Regions from separate parts of the Halobacillus litoralis genome, predicted to be linked through region 1. Evidence: predicted binding sites of a transcription regulator. Region 1 holds the regulator's gene; the other holds the start of a gene.
The links. Region 1 encodes LexA, which represses DNA repair genes until DNA is damaged. Its sites were predicted from a motif close to CGAACATATGTTCG; they were not measured.
Positions count from the first base shown of each region.

Region 2: the regulator LexA is predicted to act here: its motif matches at 9,325-9,338, upstream of ruvA (Holliday junction branch migration protein RuvA).

Region 1 covers NZ_CP129016.1:2,940,219-2,952,174, forward strand. Annotated here, with positions in the region: gene acnA (aconitate hydratase AcnA) at 1-1,067, opposite strand, end outside; gene LC065_RS15070 (DUF2621 domain-containing protein) at 1,346-1,774, shown strand; gene LC065_RS15075 (CcdC family protein) at 1,721-2,269, opposite strand; gene LC065_RS15080 (Na(+)/H(+) antiporter subunit B) at 2,519-2,950, opposite strand; gene LC065_RS15085 (cytochrome c biogenesis CcdA family protein) at 3,015-3,719, opposite strand; gene LC065_RS15090 (YneF family protein) at 3,859-4,083, opposite strand; gene tkt (transketolase) at 4,414-6,414, opposite strand; gene LC065_RS15100 (DUF896 domain-containing protein) at 6,595-6,828, opposite strand; gene LC065_RS15105 (YneB family resolvase-like protein) at 6,913-7,572, opposite strand; gene lexA (transcriptional repressor LexA) at 7,874-8,497, shown strand; gene LC065_RS15115 (hypothetical protein) at 8,546-8,770, opposite strand; gene glnA (type I glutamate--ammonia ligase) at 8,888-10,219, opposite strand; gene LC065_RS15125 (MerR family transcriptional regulator) at 10,244-10,648, opposite strand; gene LC065_RS15130 (methionine gamma-lyase family protein) at 10,775-11,956, opposite strand, start outside.
Region 2 covers NZ_CP129016.1:2,195,265-2,207,220, forward strand. Annotated here, with positions in the region: gene rplU (50S ribosomal protein L21) at 1-53, shown strand, start outside; gene LC065_RS11025 (ribosomal-processing cysteine protease Prp) at 66-395, shown strand; gene rpmA (50S ribosomal protein L27) at 410-700, shown strand; gene LC065_RS11035 (Spo0B domain-containing protein) at 987-1,502, shown strand; gene obgE (GTPase ObgE) at 1,517-2,800, shown strand; gene LC065_RS11045 (ACT domain-containing protein) at 2,816-3,265, shown strand; gene pheA (prephenate dehydratase) at 3,280-4,146, shown strand; gene safA (SafA/ExsA family spore coat assembly protein) at 4,324-5,361, shown strand; gene LC065_RS11060 (aminoglycoside phosphotransferase family protein) at 5,367-6,326, shown strand; gene nadE (NAD(+) synthase) at 6,362-7,099, shown strand; gene LC065_RS11070 (YhcN/YlaJ family sporulation lipoprotein) at 7,170-7,718, shown strand; gene LC065_RS11075 (YebC/PmpR family DNA-binding transcriptional regulator) at 7,846-8,598, shown strand; gene LC065_RS11080 (BofC C-terminal domain-containing protein) at 8,679-9,248, shown strand; gene ruvA (Holliday junction branch migration protein RuvA) at 9,389-10,006, shown strand; gene ruvB (Holliday junction branch migration DNA helicase RuvB) at 10,025-11,026, shown strand; gene LC065_RS11095 (DUF2905 domain-containing protein) at 11,023-11,220, shown strand; gene queA (tRNA preQ1(34) S-adenosylmethionine ribosyltransferase-isomerase QueA) at 11,250-11,956, shown strand, end outside.

The DNA of each region.
Region 1 (11,956 bases):
AAGGACGGATCATACCACAGGCTGTTCTTCTTGCAGTATTCTTCTACAAGCTTAATTTGCTCTTCGCTGCGGCCTGTAAGACGAAGGTATTCAAGAGACTCTCCATCAACCGGGAAGAAACCACATGTCGCACCATATTCAGGAGCCATGTTTGAAATCGTCGCACGATCAGCCAAAGGCATTTCCTGCAGTCCCGGGCCGAAGAATTCAACGAATTTACCAACTACGTTTTGTTCACGCAGCTTTTGAGTGACTTTCAGTGCTAAGTCAGTAGCTGTTGTTCCTTGTGGGAAGCTACCATTCAGCTTCACCCCAATAACTTCAGGAGCTGGGAAGTAAGACGGCTGACCAAGCATTCCAGCTTCAGCTTCAATACCACCAACACCCCAACCCAGGACACCAAGACCATTGATCATCGTAGTATGTGAGTCGGTTCCGACAAGTGTATCAGGATAAGTATCATAAGAGCCGTTCTCGTTTTCTTTCGCGTGAACGACATTTGCGATGTATTCAAGGTTTACCTGGTGAACGATACCTGTTGCAGGTGGAACTGCACGATAGTTATCGAACGCTTTTTGAGCCCAGTGCAGGAATTCATAACGCTCTTCATTTCGTTCGAATTCAAGCTCCATGTTCACATTCAAGGCATCAGGAGTACCATACTTGTCTACTTGTACAGAGTGGTCAATAACAAGATCAACAGGAACTTCCGGGTTGATTTTGTCAGGGCTTCCTCCCATATCCACCATCGCTTTTCTAAGAGATGCCAGATCGACCACGGCAGGTACGCCGGTGAAGTCTTGCAGGATAACGCGGGAAGGTTTAAACGGTACATCTTCCCCTTTTGACTTTTCAGTTCCCCAGTTTGCTAGACTCTCGACATGATCATCACTGATGACTCGTCCGTCGTGTTGACGTAAAAGAGATTCTAGTAGGATACGGATGGAGAAAGGTAGACGGGAAATCTTACCATGTCCCGCATCTTCTAAGGCTTTCAAATCGTAATAGTTGTACGTTTGGCCATTGAGTTCAAATTGTTTGCGAGCATTAAAAGCATTGCTAGCCATATTCCTTTTACCCCCTCATCAATATTCAAATAGTGACCCTTTTTAAGGTTTCACCATTCCCCAATTTCTTACATTTGTTCCCTTTGTATAAAACAAGTTCACAAATCTGCAATCCTTATTGTAAATGAAAACGATTTATAAGTAAAATGAATGACCACAAATTTTTCTGAATTCGATAATTTTTATACAAAAGCCTACAAAAACGCATGCTTGTATTTAAAGGACCAACCTTTTATAATGAAATTAGATAAGTCTAAGATAATGAAACAGGTGATATTATGTCAGGTGGATTTGCCCTATTTATCGTCGGGTGGATTATCATCATGGTTGGTCTGATGAGCATTGGCGGTTTTTTTATGTTCCGCAAATTCCTGAAGCGTCTTCCAAAGGAGGACGGGAAATCGATCATTGATTGGGAAGAATATTACGTGGACAAGACAAAACACATGTGGTCCTCAGAGCAAAAAGACCTACTGGAGGAGTTGATCTCTCCCGTTCCTGAACTGTTTCGGGATGTAGCAAGACAGAAGATCGCAGGACGCATCGGAGAAATTGCCCTTCAAAAGAAGAAAAAGATAATCACACAGGAGATTTTGATTGAGGGCTACATACGTGCGACCCCAAAGCGGGACCATAAGTTTCTCGTCAAAAAGTTAGAAGAGAAAAAAATAGACATGAGCCCTTACGACCCACTTATTGAACGTTAAAAAGGACCCGGCTAAAGCCAGGTCCTTTTTTAATTCCAACTTTTTTTCTAAATGTAAGTATTGTTTCAACATGGCGATCCGCCATGTCATGATCATCCCGAAAGCGAGCAAAAAGAACATTCCACTCGTCTCCCCAAGGGAAACATGCTGTCCGATCATGAGCTTGAAAACGATTCTCAAAATCAGGAGTCCAAAAAGGACAAAGACAAAGGCCCTTGATGGTTTCAAATAGATATCTCCATCCCTCACTTCAAATTTAGAAGTACGAATGAGAAAGATGGAAAAAATAACTCCAATGAGCATGGCTTCAATCACCTGGGTCCATTCTACTCGGAACACCGGAAACACAAACATAAGAGCTCCTGTGCTCATCATGAAAGGTGGCAGAATGATCTTTTTTACACTTGCCGGTTTTTTTGCCGCTCTCAATCGGACGAAAATCATCGCTGTGGCCATACCAGCAGCGACAATGGTACTTGCAATTAACCAAAACATAACGATTCACTCTTTCTACTCTGTCCTTAATATCAGTTCAACACAAGATTCTAGGGCATCCAGGACACGAGTTTCACCATAATGGGGTTAGACGGTGAAGTCTTTTGTACAACATTGAAAGGCCGGTAAGACCATTTACTCATGCCCCCTGAGTACATGTTGTCCGTTCTCCCTTATATTCTTCAGAGTTAGATGCATGTCCATGCAATCATCTACACTCAAAACTCTAGCCATGACGGGGTTTATCTTTTATTCCCTGTCGTAGGCAATTGTCAAAATGATCGTCATTGTCACCCCTACAACAGCTAGATAAACACCAAGGTCGAACAAAAGGGCCGTAGCAAGTTCGGTCTTACCTAGGATTGGCAGCTGAAAGTAAGCAAACGTCTGGGTAAGGAAAGGCGCATCAAAAAGCATTCCACCAATTCCAGTTGCTGCTGCTACCATCAATCCAACAGGTATCAGAAAACGGAAATTAATCGGCAAAATCTTTTCCATTGCCTTACTTCCATAGGCCATATACATGAGGATGATTGCTGCAGCAGTCATTAAACCACCGATAAACCCTCCACCACCTGGAGCATTATGGCCAGCAAAAAATAAATAAACCGAAAACCCTAGTAGGATAAAAGCTATAAGTGTGGTTGTCGTTCTTAATATAATATCGTTGGTCTGGGTCATCAAAAAGCTCCTTTATTTTTTCTCTTCTATCATCTTAATATAAATGCTCACTAAAATCCACGGCTTAGAACCCCTGGTGGAAATCAAAGAGCCCGGCAAGGTAGGAAGTAAGCATCGTCATCCAGTCAAAATAAAGTGCAATTCCGACAAGAATCATAATATACCCACCTACCTTAACAATTCCCGTACTATGCCTTTTAATCCAACTCAATTTGCCAATAAAAAAGGATAAGGCCAAGAAAGGAATGGAAAAACCGAGGGAATAAGACAGCATCATGACTAAGAAAAGATCAGGAGAATCAGCAGCTAATGAAAGGACAGAAGCTAGTATAGGGCCTGTACATGGCGTCCAACCGAGTGAAAATGTAAGTCCGATAAGAAACGTACCTATGTATCCAGAGGGTCTATTCTTGAAAGTTACCTTCCTGTCTTTCATCAAGAAATCAAAGTTGAATACTCCAATAATGACAAAACCGAAGAAAATTATCAGAATGGATCCTAAACGACGTATCAAGGATTCATACTGTATAAAAAACTGGGCAAAAAACGAACCTGAGAACCCTAATATCAGAAAGATCGTCGTAAATCCTAATAAGAATAAAACCGTATGAATCAGACTTGCTCTTTTCAGCATCCCATTGTCTTCCCTTAGTTCATGTACACTCATCCCTGTAATATAAGAGAGGAATGCAGGGTATAGAGGAAAAACACATGGGGATATAAACGATAAAAACCCTGCTCCGAAAGCAAGGAAAAGATTCACATCCATTCAATCATCACACCTTCATTCATAGTCGCCTCCTATTGTATCAGAGCTTTACGCCTAACACGATGTTTATCTTGTGAACATCTAAAGAAGTTCTCATAGAGAAAGCCTTCTTTCATTCACGAAAGAAGGCTTTGTGTCATTATTTCATTTGATTGTTCATTGAACGCATCATCTGATTGATCTTCTTCTGCGAAGGCTTTTGGCCCATCTGCATCATCAGTGTACGTAACATTTGTTCGTTAATTGGCGGGTTCTTTTTCAAATAATTCATCATATACTTTCTTGCGATGAAGAAGCCTAGAGCTGCACCACCGACAAGAGTCAATAAAGCAATGATGATGACCCAAACGATCCCCAATGTCATGACTTCGTCTTCCTCCTTCGTGTTGTCTCCCATAACAGTATAGTAAAACGTTCTGTAGAATACAATAGTCGTTTCAATATGACCATAATTCAGAGGCTACTACAAGGGTCAAGCGTCTATGTGTAAGCAACAGGACCCCCATGAAAATAGAGTCATCTGCTATGAACGATGACCGTACCAGAGACAACAATCATTCTTATGCCTATTATATCATATCGCGTAGGGAAACCGAAAATGGTTGTCCTTACTTTCATCCCTCATTTTTGAGATGATATTGAAACTCTCAGAATAAGAAGAAGCTGCCTTAGGAACTGGCAGCTTCTTTCTTGTTTATTTCATCAAGTTTTCCGCATGCTTCACTACGTTTTCTACCGTGAAACCATAGTTTTCAATTACAGTATTTCCTGGCGCAGAAGCACCGAACTTGTCGATTCCGATGACGGAACCATCCAAACCTACATATCGGTCCCAACCGAATGAAGCGCCCATTTCAACTGCCAGACGTTTGCGGACAGAAGAAGGCAATACCTGTTCCTTGTATTCCTTAGGCTGAGCTTCAAAGCGATCGAAAGAAGGTACACTGACAACGCGGACATCGTAACCATTCTTTTTCAATTCAGCTTGAGCTTCAACAATCAATTGCACCTCTGAACCTGAAGCAAGCAGGATCGCATCCGGCTCTTCTTTATCAGAATCGCTAAGGATGTATGCCCCTTTCTTCATTCCTTCATAGGCATGTTCCTCTGTACCTTGTAGGGTCGGTAAACCTTGACGTGTAAGGACAAGTGCGGTTGGAGTCGATTCAGACTCTAAAGCAAGTCTCCACGCTGCATTGGTTTCGTTCCCATCCGCAGGACGAAGCACAGAAAGATTAGGCATCGCGCGAAGAGAAGCCAGTTGTTCCACAGGTTCGTGAGTCGGACCGTCTTCTCCAACGGCAACAGAATCATGAGTGAAGACATAGTTCACTGGAAGGTTCTGTAGGGCAGAAAGACGAACAGCTGGGCGCAGGTAGTCACTGAAGACAAAGAATGTACCCGCATAAACTTTTAATCCTCCATGAAGGCCCATTCCGTTCATGGCAGACGCCATAGCAAATTCACGAACACCGAACCAGATGTTTCGACCAGCGTAGTTGTTACGTGAAAAGTCTTCTTCATCTTTAACGGCCGTTTTGTTTGAACCTGCAAGATCGGCACTACCACCAAAGAAATTAGGGATAGCTTTAGAAAGTGCATTGATCGCATCTCCTGAAGCAGCACGTGTTGCAGGGCTGTCTCCTACCTGGTATGTTGGAAGGCTTTGATCCCAGCCTTCAGGAAGCTCTCCGCGGATTGCGCGCTCAAATTCTTCCGCAAGCTCCGGATACGCCTCTTTGTACTGAGCCATTAAGTTGTTCCAAGATTCTTCTTTATCCTGACCATTTTGTTGAACTTTTTCTTTGAAGTCCTGATAGACCTCTTCAGGTACGTGGAACGGCTCGTGTTCCCACTCGTAAAACTGTTTTGCAGCTGTTACTTCCTCATCACCTAGAGGAGCACCGTGTGAAGCAGACTTACCAGATTTGTTAGGAGAACCATACCCAATGACTGTTTTCACTTCGATCATTGTTGGTTGATCTGTGTTCGCTTTTGCTTTCTCTAGTGCTTTCGCAACTTCTTCTGTATTCGTTCCATCTTCTACACGGATCACTTGCCATCCATACGCTTCATAGCGTTTTTCAACACTTTCGCTGAAGGAACGATCAAGATCACCATCAAGAGAAATGTCGTTGGAATCATAAAGAACGATCAATTTACCAAGGCCTAGGTGACCGGCAAGAGAAGCTGATTCCTGTGATACACCCTCCATCAAGTCACCATCACCACAAATCGTATATGTGTAATGGTCAACAACGTTGTACCCTTCGCGATTATATTTCCCGGAAAGATGAGCTTCTGCCATCGCCATTCCGGTCGCCATTGCAATACCCTGCCCTAGGGGACCTGTAGTTGCTTCTACACCGTCTGTATGACCAAACTCTGGGTGCCCAGGGGTTTTTGAATCCCATTGACGGAAGGACTTAAGGTCGTCCATCGTCACGTTATAACCGGATAAGTGGAGCAAGCTGTAAAGAAGCATAGATCCGTGTCCAGCTGATAGGACGAAACGGTCGCGGTCAAACCAGTTCGAGTTTTTCGGATTGTGATCCATGAACTGAGTCCATAGCGTATATGCCATCGGTGCTGCACCCATCGGCATCCCCGGGTGTCCGGAGTTTGCTTTTTCTACTGCATCGATTGTTAAAGTTCTAATCGTATTGATTGATGTTTGTTCAAGGCTGTTTGCCATGTTCAACATTCCCCTTTCGTTTCAGGTATATGTACCATGTATTATCCTATAATGAAATTCATTTCGAAACAAGCTTTGTGCAAAATTTCGCACAGCCTCAAACCTAATTTCCCCCTTATTCAGGGAATTAAACAAGAAAAAATCCGCATTCGAAAATTATCGAATACGGACGATTTGGCCTTAATTCTTTTTTTCGTTCTTTTGCATTTGACGAAGCTTCTCTGGAGTTACGTCATTCCCTTTCGGATCAATGACGGTCACACCTTTCAGCTGATTCTTGAAGGATGCGCGCGCATTTTTCAAATATTCATGGCGCAGCTTCTGTTGTTCCGCTTTCTCTTCCTTCGAAAGCTCTTCCTGCTTAGATTTATTAGCTAGCTCATTTATACGATTAATTTTTTCTTTTGATAACATAGATCCTTCTCCTTTAATCATAGTCTGGATCGTAAAACATGAAAAAGACAAGAAATCCAAAGATCCTTGTCCACACATCCTATATTACCGTGATTCTTCCTCTTTTTCAAGCGATAGGTACTCTTTGTATCTGCGATGCACCGTAGCTTTTGATACATCATATCCCAACCCTCTCAAAGTCGCTGCGATATCTTTGAATGTCAAGTCATTTTTCCTTAATCGAACAACCTCTTCAATAGGAAAGTCGATTCTCTCACGACCGGGTGCCTGATCACGGTTGGATAAGTTGGCGGATGGATCATAGCCGCCCTCTACCGCTTTTCTCATCCCCCGCCGTATTTTCATATTATGTATTTTCCTTTGGTATTCTTCTACGATGCCAACAATCTGTAATACCATCGAATCTGATTCCGATAACTGTAATTCTCCATGGTTGGAAAGGGAGTACACCTTGACCTTCAAACGGTTCAATTGATGAAACAAAGCGATCTTCGTATTTCCTCGGCCTAATCGTGTTTCATCTTGGATTAATAAGGCTTCCGCACGCCCTGAAGAAAAGCATTCCAGCATGCGGAAAATCCCTTCACGTTCAATATCGTAACCACTCGCTTGTTCTTCAATGCACTCCACAACTTCGAAGCCGTGATGATCCGCCATGGATGTCAACTCAGCTTTCTGCCGCTTTAAAGAAGTCACTTGAGCTTCTTTTTCCGTACTTACCCTGCAATATAAAATTACTCTCACTTGGATGTTCCTCTCTCTTTCTCTATTAAACAGCTGTGACCATAGAATAATAGAGAATGATAAAACTAACAATAAAAAGAATGATGTAGGTGTAATCCAGCTTAGATAATTTATTAAACATTGATAACCCCTCCGCTTTCCTAGAACGAACGTTCTTAAGAACCTGTGTTCGCGTTTGTTAATTCTCATTATATACGAACACAGGTTCTTGTCAATGGTTTTTTTCGAACGCGTGTTTGTATTTTTGAAATATAAGTGGTACAATGTGGTTACTATAATCCTATGTACGAGGTGCTAATCTATGAGTAAACTTTCAAAGCGGCAGCAGGAAATACTAGATTTTATTAAAGAACAGGTTCTAGCAAAAGGATATCCACCATCCGTAAGGGAGATCGGTCAATCCGTTGGTCTTGCTTCAAGTTCGACTGTGCATGGTCACTTGTCCAGATTGGAGAAAAAAGGATATATTAGACGCGATCCGACCAAACCTCGTGCCATTGAAGTAATTGAATTAGAAGAAGATCACAGCATCCCGAGAAGTGAAGCTTCTTACGCTCCAGTAATCGGTAAAGTCACGGCGGGGTCACCGATTACAGCTGTTGAAAACATTGAAGAATATGTCCCTCTACCCGATTCACTTGCAGGGTCGGATGACAACACCTTCGTACTAATTGTACAAGGTGAAAGTATGATCGAGGCAGGAATTCTTGACGGGGATATGGTCATCGTCAGACAACAACAGACCGCTCAGAACGGCGACATCGTTGTTGCAATGACGGAAGACGAAGAAGCCACTGTGAAGCGGTTCTTCAAAGAAAGAAATCATGTTCGCTTGCAGCCTGAGAACGCAACGATGGAACCCATTCTATTACAGGATGTATCCATTCTTGGGAAAGTCGTAGGTCTTTACAGGACCGTACACTAAAAGAAAGAGGCGAGGTTTAGTTAAACCTCGCCTCTTTCTTTACTTATGTCATACTCCATAACTTTTACGGATAGATGTTAAAGGAAGTACAGACAATATATGATCTTTTATAATCGTTCCCACCTGTTTTCGCTCATAGAAGTAAGCAATGATCTGTTCATCCTGAATGTCGACCACTCTCACCACTCTTTGTGATATGACGCCTTCGCGATTGATATAGATCCACGCCAACTTAATCTTCTCCAGTTTCATAAGCTGGAAGTACGCTTCCATTGGTAACCCTCTATAACTGGAGCGTTTGTTCTTATTTTTGTTACATGTAACTCCCCATCGAAAGTATAGAAATACATAAAAAACCCTTGAAGCTAAAAGCTTCAAGGGTTTTATACTTTAATACGTCTGCAAATATTGTTCGCGTTCCCACGGATGAACCTGGGTGCGGAACATATCCCATTCGATTTCTTTCGCTTCAATGAAGTGTTCAAATAGGTGTTCCCCTAGGGCTTCTACCATAATCGGATCCTGATGCAGCTCTTCCAGTGCATCATACAATGTAGCAGGCAGGTCTTTCACCCCGTGAGCTTCCCGCTCTTTCTTATCCATCACGTAAATGTTTCGATCGACAGGAGCAGGTGCTTCCAGTTTATTTTCCACACCATCAAGTCCAGCAGCAAGAAGTACAGCCATCGCCATGTATGGGTTCGCTGATGGATCCACACTGCGTACTTCGATTCTTGTGCTCAATCCACGGGATGTAGGAACACGTACGAGCGGACTACGGTTTTGACCGGACCATGCTACATAACACGGTGCTTCATACCCTGGCACAAGACGTTTGTAGGAATTGACGGTAGGGTTCGTCACGGCTGTGAAGTTCGTTGCATGCTTGATAATGCCTGCTGTGAACTGATAAGCCACCTCAGACAATTGTTCCTTCCCTTTCTCATCAAAGAACGCATTGCCCTTTTCATTGAAAAGAGACATGTTCGCGTGCATACCAGATCCGTTTACACCGAACAATGGTTTAGGCATGAATGTTGCATGCAAACCATGTTGACGTGCAATGGTTTTAACGACGAGTTTGAATGTTTGGATATCATCACAATGCTTGATTGCATCCGCATATTTGAAGTCAATTTCGTGCTGGCCTGGAGCTACTTCATGGTGAGAGGCCTCAATTTCAAAGCCCATTTCCTCAAGCTCTAGGACGATATCCCGGCGGCAGTTTTCGCCAAGGTCGGTCGGTGCTAAGTCGAAGTAGCCACCTTTATCATTCAATTCCATCGTTGGTTCGCCTTTTTCATCTAATTTGAATAGGAAAAATTCAGGTTCTGTACCAATGTTGAAAGCAGAAAATCCGAGTTTCTCCATTTTTTTGATGTTACGCTTCAAATTGTAGCGTGGGCATCCTTCAAAAGGAGTTTGGTCTGGGTTATAGATGTCACAGATGAATCGTGCAACTTTCCCTTTTTCAGAAGTCCAAGGGAAGACGACGAAAGTATCCAGGTCTGGGACCAAATACATGTCAGACTCCTCGATACGAACGAAACCTTCAATAGAGGATCCGTCAAACATCATCATGCCATCAATAGCTTTATCCAACTGGCTAAGTGGAATTTCCACATTTTTGATTGTACCAAGCATATCCGTGAACTGCAGACGGATAAACTTGACGTTTTCCTCATCGATTTTTTTGTAAATTTCTTCTTTAGTTAAACCCATTGAATTTCTCCTCTCAACACAATATTAATGGAAGAACCTTGACATTTCTCCCTGTCTGATTGCTAATTTACCTTGTCTTCCCGCTGTGAATAGTTCTCGTTGCAGCATACGACGAAGTTCTTTTTCGGTAAGTTCATTGTGTACTTCCTTCACCTGATCCTCATCATATACTTCATTATCTGGCTGATCGTTCAGCTTCAGAACTTTCTTGATTCCGGCCATGTTCACACCCTGATCGATCAAGTCTTTAATTTCAAGAAGTCGATCGACATCATTGAATGAAAACATACGTCGGTTCCCTTCTGAACGGGCCGGCTGAACAAGCTCGTGCTGTTCATAGTACCGAATCTGCCGTGCAGTAAGGTCTGTCAATGATTGAACAATCCCCATCGGGAATAACGGCATAGAACGACGAATTTCATCACTCATCGATGTGCCACCTCCCCATAAGAATGATACTTTAATTATACGTCACGAAAGGGATATGTCAACATATGTGAGGAATGTTCACACAATTTGGAGATGTTTTTTGAAAGGGTTACCATTCCCTTTGCTTCAAGCTTTGACCATACCCTCTTCTACCAACTGTTGCACCGCTTGTACGACAGCGATCTTTACATGCGCATAAGTCAATCCCCCTTGGACGAAGGCTGTATATGGGGGGCGAATAGGACCGTCGGCGGTCAATTCGAGACTGGCTCCTTGAATGAAAGTCCCTGCAGCCATGATCACTTCGTCCTCATACCCCGGCATGACGCTTGGCTCTGGTTTGAATTGGGAATTGATCGGGGATGCCTGCTGAATGGATTGACAGAAGCTGATCATTTGTTCAGCGGTTTTAAAGTTGACGGATTGAATTAAATCTGTTCTCTTCACATCATAAGCAGGATTGGTGTCGAAACCCCATTCACTTAAATATTTCGAAGTGAAAATAGCTCCTTTCAAAGCTTCTCCCACGACATGAGGGGCAAGGAAAATCCCTTGATACATCTCTTGCAGGCTGTTCAAACTCGGGCCTGTTTCCTTCCCTAGCCCAGGAGCTGTCAATCGATAGCTGCATTTTTCAATGAGGGATTTACGTCCTGCAATGTACCCACCGACTCTGGCAATTCCACCTCCAGGGTTCTTAATTAACGAACCAGCGATCATATCAGCGCCTACTTCAAGCGGCTCTTTCGTTTCTACGAATTCACCATAACAATTGTCAACAAAAATAATCACATCGTCTTTTATGTCACGCACAAATCGTATGATGGATTGTAACTCGTCAATGAGGAATGAAGGACGGTCCTCGTATCCTTTTGATCTTTGGATGGCTACCACCTTCGTCTTATCTTGCATAGCTGTTCGGATTCTATCATGGGCAAAAGCTCCGTTTTCTTCTAAAGGAACGGTTTGATAGCTGATACCAAAATCACGTAGAGAACCTGTATCTTTCTTGTCCTCAGAACCAATGACATCTCTTAGGGTGTCATAAGGTTCTCCTGATATGTATAGCAGTTCATCACCCGGACGTAATACCCCGAATAAGGCTGTGGTGATTGCATGTGTTCCCGAGATGAGCTGAGGTCTGACAAGCGCATCTTCCGCTTTGAATATCTCTGCATACAATGCTTCCAGAGTGTCTCGCCCGAAATCATCATAGCCATAACCTGTTGTCGGGTTAAAATGAGAATCGCTGACCCTCAGTTTATGGAAGGCCTTTAAAACTTTTTCTTGATTGTAATCGACAATCTC
Region 2 (11,956 bases), 740 kb from region 1:
AAGGTCATCGTCAGCCGTACACGAAACTTGTCGTTGAAGAGATCAACGCGTAAGGTTCGTAACGGATGATACAAGTATCGATGTTTCGCACACAAGGAGAAATTACAGGCTTTGAAATTTCCGGACATGCGGAGAGTGGCCCTTATGGTCATGATCTCGTTTGTGCAGCCGTATCGGCTGTTTCGTTCGGTGCTGTCAATGCCGTTATAAGTCTTTGTGGATTCGAACCTGATGTCGAACAAGGTGGTGAAGGTGGTTATTTAAAAATCACTCTTCCTGAAGATTTGGATGAATCCATTCATTCAAAAGCTCAAACCTTATTAGAAGGCATGCAGGTGTCCTTGGAAACGATTGAACAAGAATACGATCAATATATGAAAATATCCCAACGATAAGGAGGTGAAGACTCATGCTACGTCTTGATTTGCAGTTTTTCGCCCAGAAGAAGGGTGTAGGTAGTACAAAAAACGGTCGTGACTCTGAGTCCAAACGTCTTGGAGCTAAACGTGCAGACGGACAACAAGCAACTGCTGGTTCCATCCTTTACCGTCAACGCGGTACAAAGGTGTACCCTGGTGCGAACGTTGGCCGTGGTGGAGACGACACATTGTTCGCGAAAGTGGACGGTGTTGTTAAATTCGAACGTTACGGACGTAACCGTAAAAAAGTCAGCGTTTATCCTGTAGCACAGGAAGCGTAAGCGAATAGTCCATCAGCAAAAAAGCCGCGCTTTGCTTTTCGCATAAGCGCGGCTTTTTTTATATCTTCAACTTCATTTTTCTATTTAGCAGGTTTGACAGGGATTTTTACTCGTTCGTGTGGGGGGAGATTCTCTAGTCCAATTTAACCCATCCATGTTCAATGGGTTTGTTCTTCCTTCCACTCACCCGCACATAAGTAACGGAACCTACACGCTGAGGTTTTTTGTTTCCTTGAATTTTTGCTATACTTTTTATTATTATGGGTTGAACGAGGGAGCTGAAAGGATGGAAGAAAAAGAAATTATTGCGTTGCTCAGACATAAGCGTCATGACTGGATGAATCAAATTCAATTGCTTCAAGGATACGCTACCCTTGGAAAGCAGGACCGTTTGCTTTCACAAATGGAAGAAATTAAAGAAGAGGCGGAAGAAGAACGGAAATTATTGAACAGTGATGCTCTGAAATTTCCTTTATGGTTGTTATCTTTTAATTGGGTACATAAGACCTACCGACTGCGCTATTTCATAAGGGGAGAAGTTGATTTATCCCGTCATGATCATACATTGTTGGCTTATGGAAAACGGATGATTGAAATCATGGATGGACATATTGGGAATGAAGAACTTTATGAAGGTACATGTACCATCTATGTAGGTGGGCAGGACACGCTTGGATTGAGCTGGGAATGGGAAGGTCTATTTCATGAGCCGGACCGTTTGAAAGAGACGCTCAATGGAGAAGGATTTATTGCAACGATTTTTGACAGTAAAGAACTTTCTATTGAAATGACAATAGAATGAAGAGGTGAATAGACATGTTTGTCGATCAGGTGAAAGTATTTGTAAAAGGTGGAGACGGTGGAAATGGTCTTGTAGCTTATCGCCGTGAAAAATTTGTACCACGAGGCGGACCCGCAGGTGGCGATGGTGGAAATGGTGGAGATGTCATTTTTGAAGTCGATGAAGGTCTCAACACGTTGATGGACTTCAGATATCAACACCATTTTAAAGCGGCTAAAGGTGAAAACGGAATGAACCAGAAGCAGCATGGGAAGAACGCTGATCCATTGGTTGTCAGTGTTCCTCCGGGTACGACAGTGAAAGATGCGGAGACAGATAAAGTCATCGCAGATTTGACGGACCATAAACAAAGAGCGGTCATCGCTAAAGGTGGGCGCGGAGGCCGTGGAAACGCGCGTTTCGCTACAGCAAGGAATCCCGCTCCTGAAATCGCTGAAAATGGAGAGCCAGGCGAAGAGCTTGATGTCGTCGTCGAATTGAAACTGTTGGCCGATGTCGGATTGGTCGGTTTTCCGAGTGTCGGTAAATCAACATTCCTATCCGTCGTAACCGCAGCAAAACCGAAAATTGCGGATTATCATTTCACTACTCTTTCTCCAAACCTTGGGGTGGTTGAAAGTCAGGACCATCGTAGTTTTGTGATGGCCGATCTTCCCGGGCTTATCGAAGGAGCGCATGAAGGAGTCGGTCTTGGTCATCAATTCCTGCGCCATGTAGAGCGGACGCGTTTGCTGCTGCATGTCATTGATATGTCTGGAATGGAAGGCCGCGATCCATATGAGGATTATGTAACGATCAATAATGAATTATCATCTTATGATCAACGGTTAGAAAACCGTCCTCAAATCATTGTCGCGAATAAAATGGATATTCCAGATGCTAAAGAAAATTTAGAACTGTTCAAGGAGCAGCTGGGGAATGATGACATTCCCATTTATTCCATCTCTACCGTTACACGGGACGGATTGGATGAATTGTTATATGCCGTAGCGGATAAACTGGATGAAATTCCGAAACAGGAAGAACAGGTCGAAGAAGTGGACGAGCGAGTCATCTACAAATATGAAAAAGAAGAAGCGCCATTTAAGATTACGCGTGATGATGATGGTGCCTATGTCCTTTATGGAGAAAAGATTGAATCCCTGTTCAAGAGAACAGACTTTTCCCATGACCAATCCATCAACAGGTTTGCACGTCAGATGCGGAGTATGGGTGTGGATGATGCACTCAGAAAACGTGGCGCGAAAGATGGCGACACGGTCAGATTAATGGATTATGAATTTGAGTTTGTCGATTAAAGGGGAGGATTTTTCATGGCGGATTACAATGAGAAATTTTATTTAGTCCGTAGCGACATTCTTCCTGAAGCTATGATGAAAACCATAGAAGCGAAAGAATTATTAGAGCGGGGGAAAGTAGAGTCCATTTTTGAGGCTGTCCAGCAAGTGGGCTTGTCCCGGAGTGCTTTTTATAAATATAGAGATGCTGTTTTTCCTTTTCAGGCAATGGTCAAGGAGCAAATGATTACATTGTTCTTTCACCTTGAAGATCGAAAAGGAACGTTGTCGAATTTGTTAATGACGGTTGCTAAGTCGGGTTGTAATGTTTTGACCATTCATCAGACAATTCCTCTTCAAGGAAAAGCGAATGTGACGCTCTCTTTGAATACTTCCGGAATGGAAGACAGCATAGAAAAACTGTTGCAGCAGCTGCACAAGTTAGATTTTGTAGATCGTGTAGAGATCTTAAGTACGGGAGCTTAATTGGAGGGGAAATCATGACGGAACAACGGATTGGATATTTAGGACCAAAGGGTACGTTTACAAAAATGGCAGTGGATGCTTTGTTTGAAGGTGGAGAGTTCATCGGTTACGAGAACATTCCTGCTTGTCTGGACGCGGTAGAAGCAGGGGAGATTAGTACAGCCGTTGTCCCGATTGAAAATGCGATCGAAGGTTCCGTACACTTGACGGTCGATTACCTCGTGCATCACGTCAACCAATCGATTATTGCAGAGTTAACAGTCCCGATCAAACAACACCTCCTCGTCCATCCGGATCATGAAGGGGAAATTAAAAAAGTTTATTCTCACAGCCATGCCATTGCCCAGTGTCACCAATACTTGCACACAAAGTACCCAAACGCTGAAGTTGAATACACAGCTTCGACAGGGAAAGCCGCTGAAATTGTAGCAAGCGAAGGCCCGGGTGTCGCTGCGATTGCCAATCATTTAGCGGCAGAGCAAAACGGTTTGACATTTATGGATACAGATATCCATGATTATGACAATAACCATACACGGTTTGCGGTCGTTCAGAAGGTCCCGACCACTTTGAAAGTAAAGGATCATCCTATAACAAAACATAAAACGACAGTAATGGTCACACTGCCGAAGGATTATGTCGGCGCCCTGCATCAAGTACTCGCAGCCTTTGCATGGAGAAAAATGAACTTATCTAAAATTGAATCAAGGCCGCTGAAGACTGGTCTTGGTAACTACTTTTTCTTGATAGATGTCGATCAACCATACGATCACGTGCTGTTTCCCGGCGTGCAGGCAGAACTTGAAGCGTTAGGATGTCAGTTGAAGGTGCTCGGAACTTATCCGAGTTACCAAGTCGATGTACCGACCCCTGTGAAATAAGCGTGACCCTCATAACCCCTGAATCCCTTTGTTAATAGGGATTCAGGGGTTTGTTTATATTTTCTTTCAAATTATTATAGGCTTTTTCATCAATGTTTTGGCTTGTGTTGCATAGAGTGTTATGAAGCTATTATTGCCTTATTGTTTTTACAGAATTACAGGAAGGGAGTTGCAGATGTGAGAATTCACATTGTACAAAAAGGAGATACACTCTGGAACATAGCCAAGAAATACGGGGTCGACTTTGAACAGTTGAAATCCATGAATACCCAGCTTTCCAATCCTGATATGATTATGCCGGGTATGAAAATCAAAGTCCCTCAAGGTACAAAGCAAGTGAAAAAAGAGGCTCCTAAAAAAGAAGCCCCTAAACAACAAGCACCCGCACCTAAGAAGGAAATGCCTTCACAACCACCATATAAAGATACGTCACCAAAACCGATTCCGAAGATTAAAGAAGATGAGAAGAAGCCAGTAGCTAAAGGTGTTATGGAAAAACCGATGAAACCGATGCAGCCCATCAATATGAATATGCCGATTACCATGCCGAGTATTGATCAGCAGATGCAGAATTATTATACAACTTTCCACCTTCCACAAATGCCGATGCCGCAGCCTAAAGAAGAATCACCTAAAGAGGCTCTGAAAGAAGAGGTAAAAGGAGAAAAGATGGAAGATGTGAAGGGGATGCAGTCTCCGGAACAAGCTCCAATGCCTCAGCAGCCGTATTATCAACCCATGCAGCAACCTATGCAGCAACCTATGCAGCCGCAGGCGATGCAGCCACAGTTGGTTCACACAGACTTTTACTGCTGCCCACCGTATCCTGTTATGATGCCGATGCACATGCCTATGCATCAACAGCCGATGCCAATGCAGCAGCCCATGCACATGACGGGGGACGAATCAAGCGATGATATGGTCCAAGGCGTGCAAGCAGGTGGAGACTGTGGGTGTGGTGGCGGACAGGGGCAGCAACCATATGGACCAATGATGGGACCGTGGGGTCAGTCTCCTTACGGCGCTCAGCAGCCATGGGAGCAAGCGCCATATGGGGGGGATGCAGCACCCAATGGGTTATGGACCGCAGCAACCTCCTCACATGGGATGGGGTCAGCCACAGCAAGGTTGGGGTCAACCGTATCCACAACAAATGGGGCAGTGGGATCCCCAACAGATGGGCCAAGGATATCAACAGCCTTGGAGGGAAGATGATGTAGATGAAAGCTGAACATCGAATGGGCGATTCATACACGGATCGCCTTTTTCAATGGATGCAAACAGAGGAAAAGCTTCCGATTGAATATGAACAGACCATCAAACCGAAGGTGTACAAAATCCAGTATGACGGGCAGCCATTTATTTTAAAGGGATACCGCCGGTTTCATGTGATTGAAAAACAAGTGGAGTTTTTCGAACATTGGAATTATGCGTATAAAATAGCTGCAAGACCGTACCCTTTCTATGATCGAGTTTTTACCATCAGTAAACTTGGTTGTGACTGGGCTTTATTTGAATGCGTGGAAGGAAGGCATGCAGACTTCAGCCGGCATATGGACAGAAAACAAGCGGTCCGTATTCTCCATCACTTTCATCGAACAACCAAAGGAATTGGAGTATTGTCGGTTCCTAAAGATCCACTATATGTTAAATGGGAAAGGCGCTTAGAACAATTTGAAGAAACGAAAGATCTATTCACAGAGTTACGGAAGCGGGAAATGTACCAGGAACTGCATGCTTGCATGAGCAAGCGTTTGGAAGATTTTACGAATCATCCCTTGGGGGAAGTTGAGGAGAGAGCCTGGGATCGTAATGAATGGCTTCATGGAGACGTGGCTCATCATAACTTCATTGTCGGTTCCGATAAGAATATAAAAATGATTGATTTTGACCTTTTGCATACAGGTCCTCGTTTATATGATCACATTCAATTGGCTCAGCGTTTTTTACCATACGTGGAGCTTAGGAAATCTACATTGTTGCCGTACTTTCCACATGTTAATGATAAGGAGATCTGGTGGAAAGGGGTCCTCGTCCCGGCTGATCTTTTAAGGGAATGGCTATATGGGTACCGCTTAAGCCTGAGAGAAGAAGCATCAATGCCGCGCCATATGAGAAAATTGGAAAAAGCATGGGAAAACCGGAAGAAGTTTGTCCGATATGCTGAGCATATGCTATGATTAGATATCATATGTGTGAAAGGATGAACAATCCGGTGGAACAGAAAGTTGAAAAAATCGTATCCTGGCTACAGGAAAAAGTCAAAGAGGCACATGTAGAAGGGTTAGTCGTCGGGGTCAGTGGTGGAATCGATTCCGCTGTCGTTGCCAACCTGATAAAGAGAGCATTCCCCGATAATTCTTTGGGTGTAATCATGCCATGTAAAAGTCAATCCGATGACCAAGTTCATGCAAAAAGCGTTGTGGAAGCATGTGACCTTCCAATAATGACCGTTGATTTAACGGAAACACACAACGTCATGTTCCGAACGATCAAACAGCAATTGAATGATGCTGGATCTTTCAATGAAGAACAAGAAAAGTTAGCTGATGCTAATTTGAGAGCCCGCCTACGAATGAGTACCCTCTATACAATTGCAACCAACCATAAATACTTAGTGGTTGGTACAGATAATGCAGCCGAATGGTACACCGGGTACTTCACGAAGTTTGGGGATGGAGGCGTGGATCTCGTTCCTATTTCCAACCTCACTAAAGGTGAAGTACGAGAAATGGCTAAATATTTGGGTGTACCTGATGAAGTGATCCATAAACAACCAAGTGCAGGATTGTGGGAAGGGCAGACAGATGAGAACGAAATGGGCACGAGTTATGATATGATTGATCGTCATTTGAAAGGGGAAGAAATCCCTGAAGAAGATCGAAATATTATTGAAGCGATGCACAAGCGCTCTGCGCACAAACGTCAAATGCCACCTGCGCCTCCGAAATAAGCTTGGCGAATATTGACAGACTAAAACATTCTTCTTGAACCCATAGTAAGGGTAAAAGGAGAATGTTTTTATGTGGAAAATTGTTAGTATTCTTATGTTGACCTCGTTATTCATGTTCGCATGTCAGGCGGATGAAACCGCGGAACCGAAAGAAGAAGAATCTTCCCCTTATCAACCTCTTGGTTATGCACAAGATGGAGCCATTGAAAGACGGGGGCAGATTCCTACAGGGAAAGACAGTTATTTCAAACGTACAGCAGAGGAAGAGTTCAGAAATGCGAAGTATGGCGAAACCAATCGTTCCCACGACAATGATTTTAATAACGAAGATGCCATGGCAGTTGTGGAGAAAGTCAATGAACTAAAAGAAATTACGATGACTCAAGCCTATTCGACCGATGAACGTATGTACGTGGCGGTCATGATTAACCCGTATGATCTCAGAGATAAGTCGATCCCGGAGAAAATAGAAGCCAAGGTAAAGCAAGTGACAGATAAAGACTTGATTGTCTATACGAATAACAATAGCTGGGATGAAATGAAAAACTTCAATGCAAGAGAATCGGAAGCACCTGATAAAATTAGACAGAGATTTCGTAACTTTTTCAATCAACAATAGGGGCAAAGGGTTTGCTTTCAAGAAAAATGGGGATTGTGATATATTAGAGAATAGAGTCCAATGCGTAAGTGAGCTTACGTAAAGATACATGGAACTATAAGATTTGTCTGGGAGAGGAGAATGTCCAATGGCTGGCCATTCAAAATGGAGTAATATCAAGCATCGAAAAGGTGCTCAAGATGCGAAACGCGGAAAACTCTTCATGAAGCTTGCTCGCGAAATTTTCATGGCGGCGAAACAAGGAGGCGGCGATCAAGAAACCAATCCTGCCCTGCGTATAGCTGTAGATAAAGCAAGATCAAACAATATGCCGAAAGATAACATCGATCGCGCCATTAAGAAAGCGACCGGAGATCTCGAAGGTGTCAATTATGAGGAATATACGTATGAAGGATACGGTCCTGGCGGGGTAGCGGTCATGGTTAAAGTGTTGACAGATAATAAAAACCGTACGGCAGCAGACGTCAGACACGCTTTCAATAAAAATGATGGCAACTTAGGGGAAAACGGCTGCGTGTCCTTCATGTTCAACCGCTCAGGCTATCTCGTCATCGACCGGGAAGCAACAGAGGCCGATGAAGAAGAAATGATGCTTGAAGTCATAGAAGCCGGTGCAGAGGAAATGGAAACAACAGAAGAACAATTTGAGATCTACACAGATCCGGAATCTTTTTCTGATGTAAAACAGGCCTTGGAGTCTAGTGGATATGTGTTTACCACAAGTGAAGTGACCATGATTCCTGAAACCTATACGGAACTAGGTGAAGAAGGCGTGGAAAAAATGTTGAAACTGATTGATATGCTCGAGGATAATGACGACGTTCAAGAAGTCTATCACAACCTTGATGCAGATGAGGCGATTCTGGAAAAATTATCGTGATCTCCCATTGCTATGATAATAACTTCTGTTTCTGGACACACTAGAAACAGAAGTTATTTTTATTTAGGGGGGATCCTGTCATGAAACGATGGGCCTTAATTGTTGGGTTAGCCATAGGCGTTGCTGTATTGAGTTGGTCGATCATTGATCAAACTCCACCGAAAACCTTTAAAGATAACACGCCACAAAGAGTCATCCAGGGCAAGGAGGAGCAATCAGAGTCAGTGGAAACATTGGTTAAGCCTGAACCTTTGAAATTGACAGTCATTCTGAAGGAGCATTATATAGATGGTGTGACAGAAACCACAAAGAAAGAAGAAACCATCTGGTCTATGATGGATTTTTGGGCTTCCTATGAGGGATGGACGGTTGAAGAACAGGAATTGGATCAAGTAGTTTTTCAAAGAGAAGTTGATGATATTTCTCCTTTGACAAAACAGACAGGGTATTTTGGTTTGACAGAGGATGGGGAATTAGCCGTCTTTCAAGGTCTTCCTGATCAAGGGAAGGTCATTGAGTCCTTTAAACCTATCCCCATTAAGCCGCTTGAAAGTAAAAGAGAGCATGAGTTGAAACAGGGGATTAAAATCAAGGACCACCGGCATTTTGAGCAAGTCGTTCGTCAATTTTCCAAAGAAGAGGAAGTATAAGAGACGTGAAACAGCCACCATTAGTTGTGGCTGTTTTGTTCCGTTTTAAGGGCGATTCACGGCTTTTATTCATGGGCGAACATGTGCTTGTATGTTACAATAGGAAGGATAGCAATAAAGGGTAGAGAGGGAATTTTACAATGATTAGTTACGTGAAAGGTCAATTGACGACACTCGATGAAGGGTCGTTGACAATAGAAACAGGCGGCATAGGATATGAAGTGCTATGCGCAAATCCATATCATTTTCAAGATTCGATGAACAAGGAAGTCAAAGTACATACGTACCATTATATAAGAGAAGATAATCAATCGCTTTTTGGATTCAAGAAAAAAGAAGACAAACAACTATTCGCTCAATTACTGAACGTTTCCGGGATTGGACCTAAAGGAGCTCTTGCTATTCTTGGAACCGTCAGCGTACCAGAATTCGTATCGGCCATTGAGCAGGAAGACGATAAATACTTAACGAAATTTCCGGGAGTAGGAAAGAAGACAGCTCGTCAGATGATCCTTGACTTGAAAGGGAAACTTATTGTCTGGCTTCCTGATGAAGATAATGAGGACACCCTTTTCTATCAGGAAGATTTAACATCGAAAGAGAAAAGGGCTGTAGTGGACGACGCAATTGAAGCGTTGAAGGCTTTAGGTTATACAGAAAAAGAAGTGAAGTTTGTCCGTACAGAACTTGAAAAAGCCAAACATGGCAGCGTGGATGATTATGTCAGACAAGGGCTGCAACTATTGATGAAATCTTAAGGTGAGGAGGGATGAATCTTGGAGGATCGCATGATATCTGGAGAACAACAGGATACCGATCAGGAGATTGAGCTTAGTTTACGACCAGAAACTCTGAAGCAGTATATTGGTCAGGATCAGGTGAAAAATAATCTAAGCATCTTCATTGAAGCAGCAAAAATGCGAAACGAGCCGCTTGATCATGCGCTGTTGTATGGACCACCTGGGTTAGGTAAAACCACACTTGCTTCGATCATTGCTAATGAGATGGGCGTTCAGTTTAGAACAACAGCTGGTCCAGCGATTGAGAGGGCTGGGGATTTGGCCGCGATATTATCATCTTTGGAACCAGGGGATGTCCTCTTCATCGATGAAATCCATCGCCTTCCACGTTCTGTAGAAGAAGTCCTCTATCCTGCAATGGAGGATTTCTGTCTTGATATCGTCGTAGGTACGGGGCCAAGTGCCCGTTCTGTAAGGCTCGATCTTCCCCCTTTCACATTGGTCGGTGCCACCACTCGAGCCGGGTTGCTTTCCGCACCTCTCAGAGATCGGTTCGGGGTGCACAGCCGTCTGGAATATTACGATACCAAAGCGCTTTGTTCCATCGTAGAACGGACAGCAGAAATATTTTCTGTTGAAATCGATGGTGCGGCAGCTGTTGAAGTCGCGCGTCGTTCCAGAGGAACCCCAAGGATTGCCAACCGCTTGTTAAAGCGTGTCCGCGATATTGCTCAAGTAAAAGGTGAGACAGTCATTAGCAAGGAAACGACAAAGGAAGCGTTGAACATGCTGCAAGTAGATGCAGAAGGTCTTGATTTTATCGATCACAAGTTGCTGAAAGGGATCATGGATAGCTTCCAGGGAGGGCCTGTAGGCTTGGATACGATTGCCGCAACGATTGGAGAGGAGCCTCAGACGATTGAAGATGTATATGAGCCCTTCTTGCTGCAAATCGGTTATATCCAACGGACACCAAGAGGCCGTGTGGTCACACCTAAAGCCTACGCTCATTTCAACAGGGAGGTGCCTGGCTCTTGACGGGCTTTGGTAAAATCTTTATTGTAATAGGGATTGTGTTCATATTGATCGGTATACTATGGAGTATATTTGGAAAATTACCAGGGGACCTTAGCTTTAAAAAAGGAAACGTTACGTTCTATTTTCCCATTATGACTTCCATTATTGTGAGCATTGTCCTTTCGTTAATTTTCTATTTCATAAGAAAATTTTGATACATTAAACATAAGAATAGGGGATTCACATGGATATCAAGCAATACGATTTTGATTTGCCGGAGGAGCTGATCGCTCAGGTTCCATTAGAAGATCGGACTGCTTCCCGGCTTATGGTTTGTGATCGTACAGAACAAACCATTGAACATCGGCATTTTTCTCAAATCACTGATTACTTAGAAAAAGGTGACTGCCTTGTATTGAATGACACGAAGGTGTTACCTGCTCGGCTATACGGTGCTAAAGAGGGGACCGGTGGAAAAGTAGAGGTCCTTCTTCTTCACCAGACTGAAGATGATGAGTGGGACGTGCTTGTCAAACCCGCGAAAAAGGTAAAAGTAGGCACCAAGATTGTCTTCGGAGAAGGGAAACTTGTAGCCGAGTGTACGGAATTGCAAGAGCATGGAGGACGCAAGGTCAAATTCAGCTACGAAGGCATTTTCCTTGAGGTATTGGAATCTCTAGGAGAGATGCCTTTACCTCCATATATCAAAGAGCAGTTGTCTGATAGAGATCGATATCAGACCGTCTATGCGAAAGAAGAAGGTTCAGCAGCTGCTCCTACAGCCGGACTGCACTTTACAAAAGAACTGTTAGAGGATTTGCAGGCAAAGGGGATCGAACTTGCGTATTTGACACTTCACGTAGGGCTCGGCACCTTCCGACCCGTCAGTGTAGATCAAGTGGAGGAACATGATATGCATGCCGAATTCTATCAGTTGAGTGGAGAAACAGC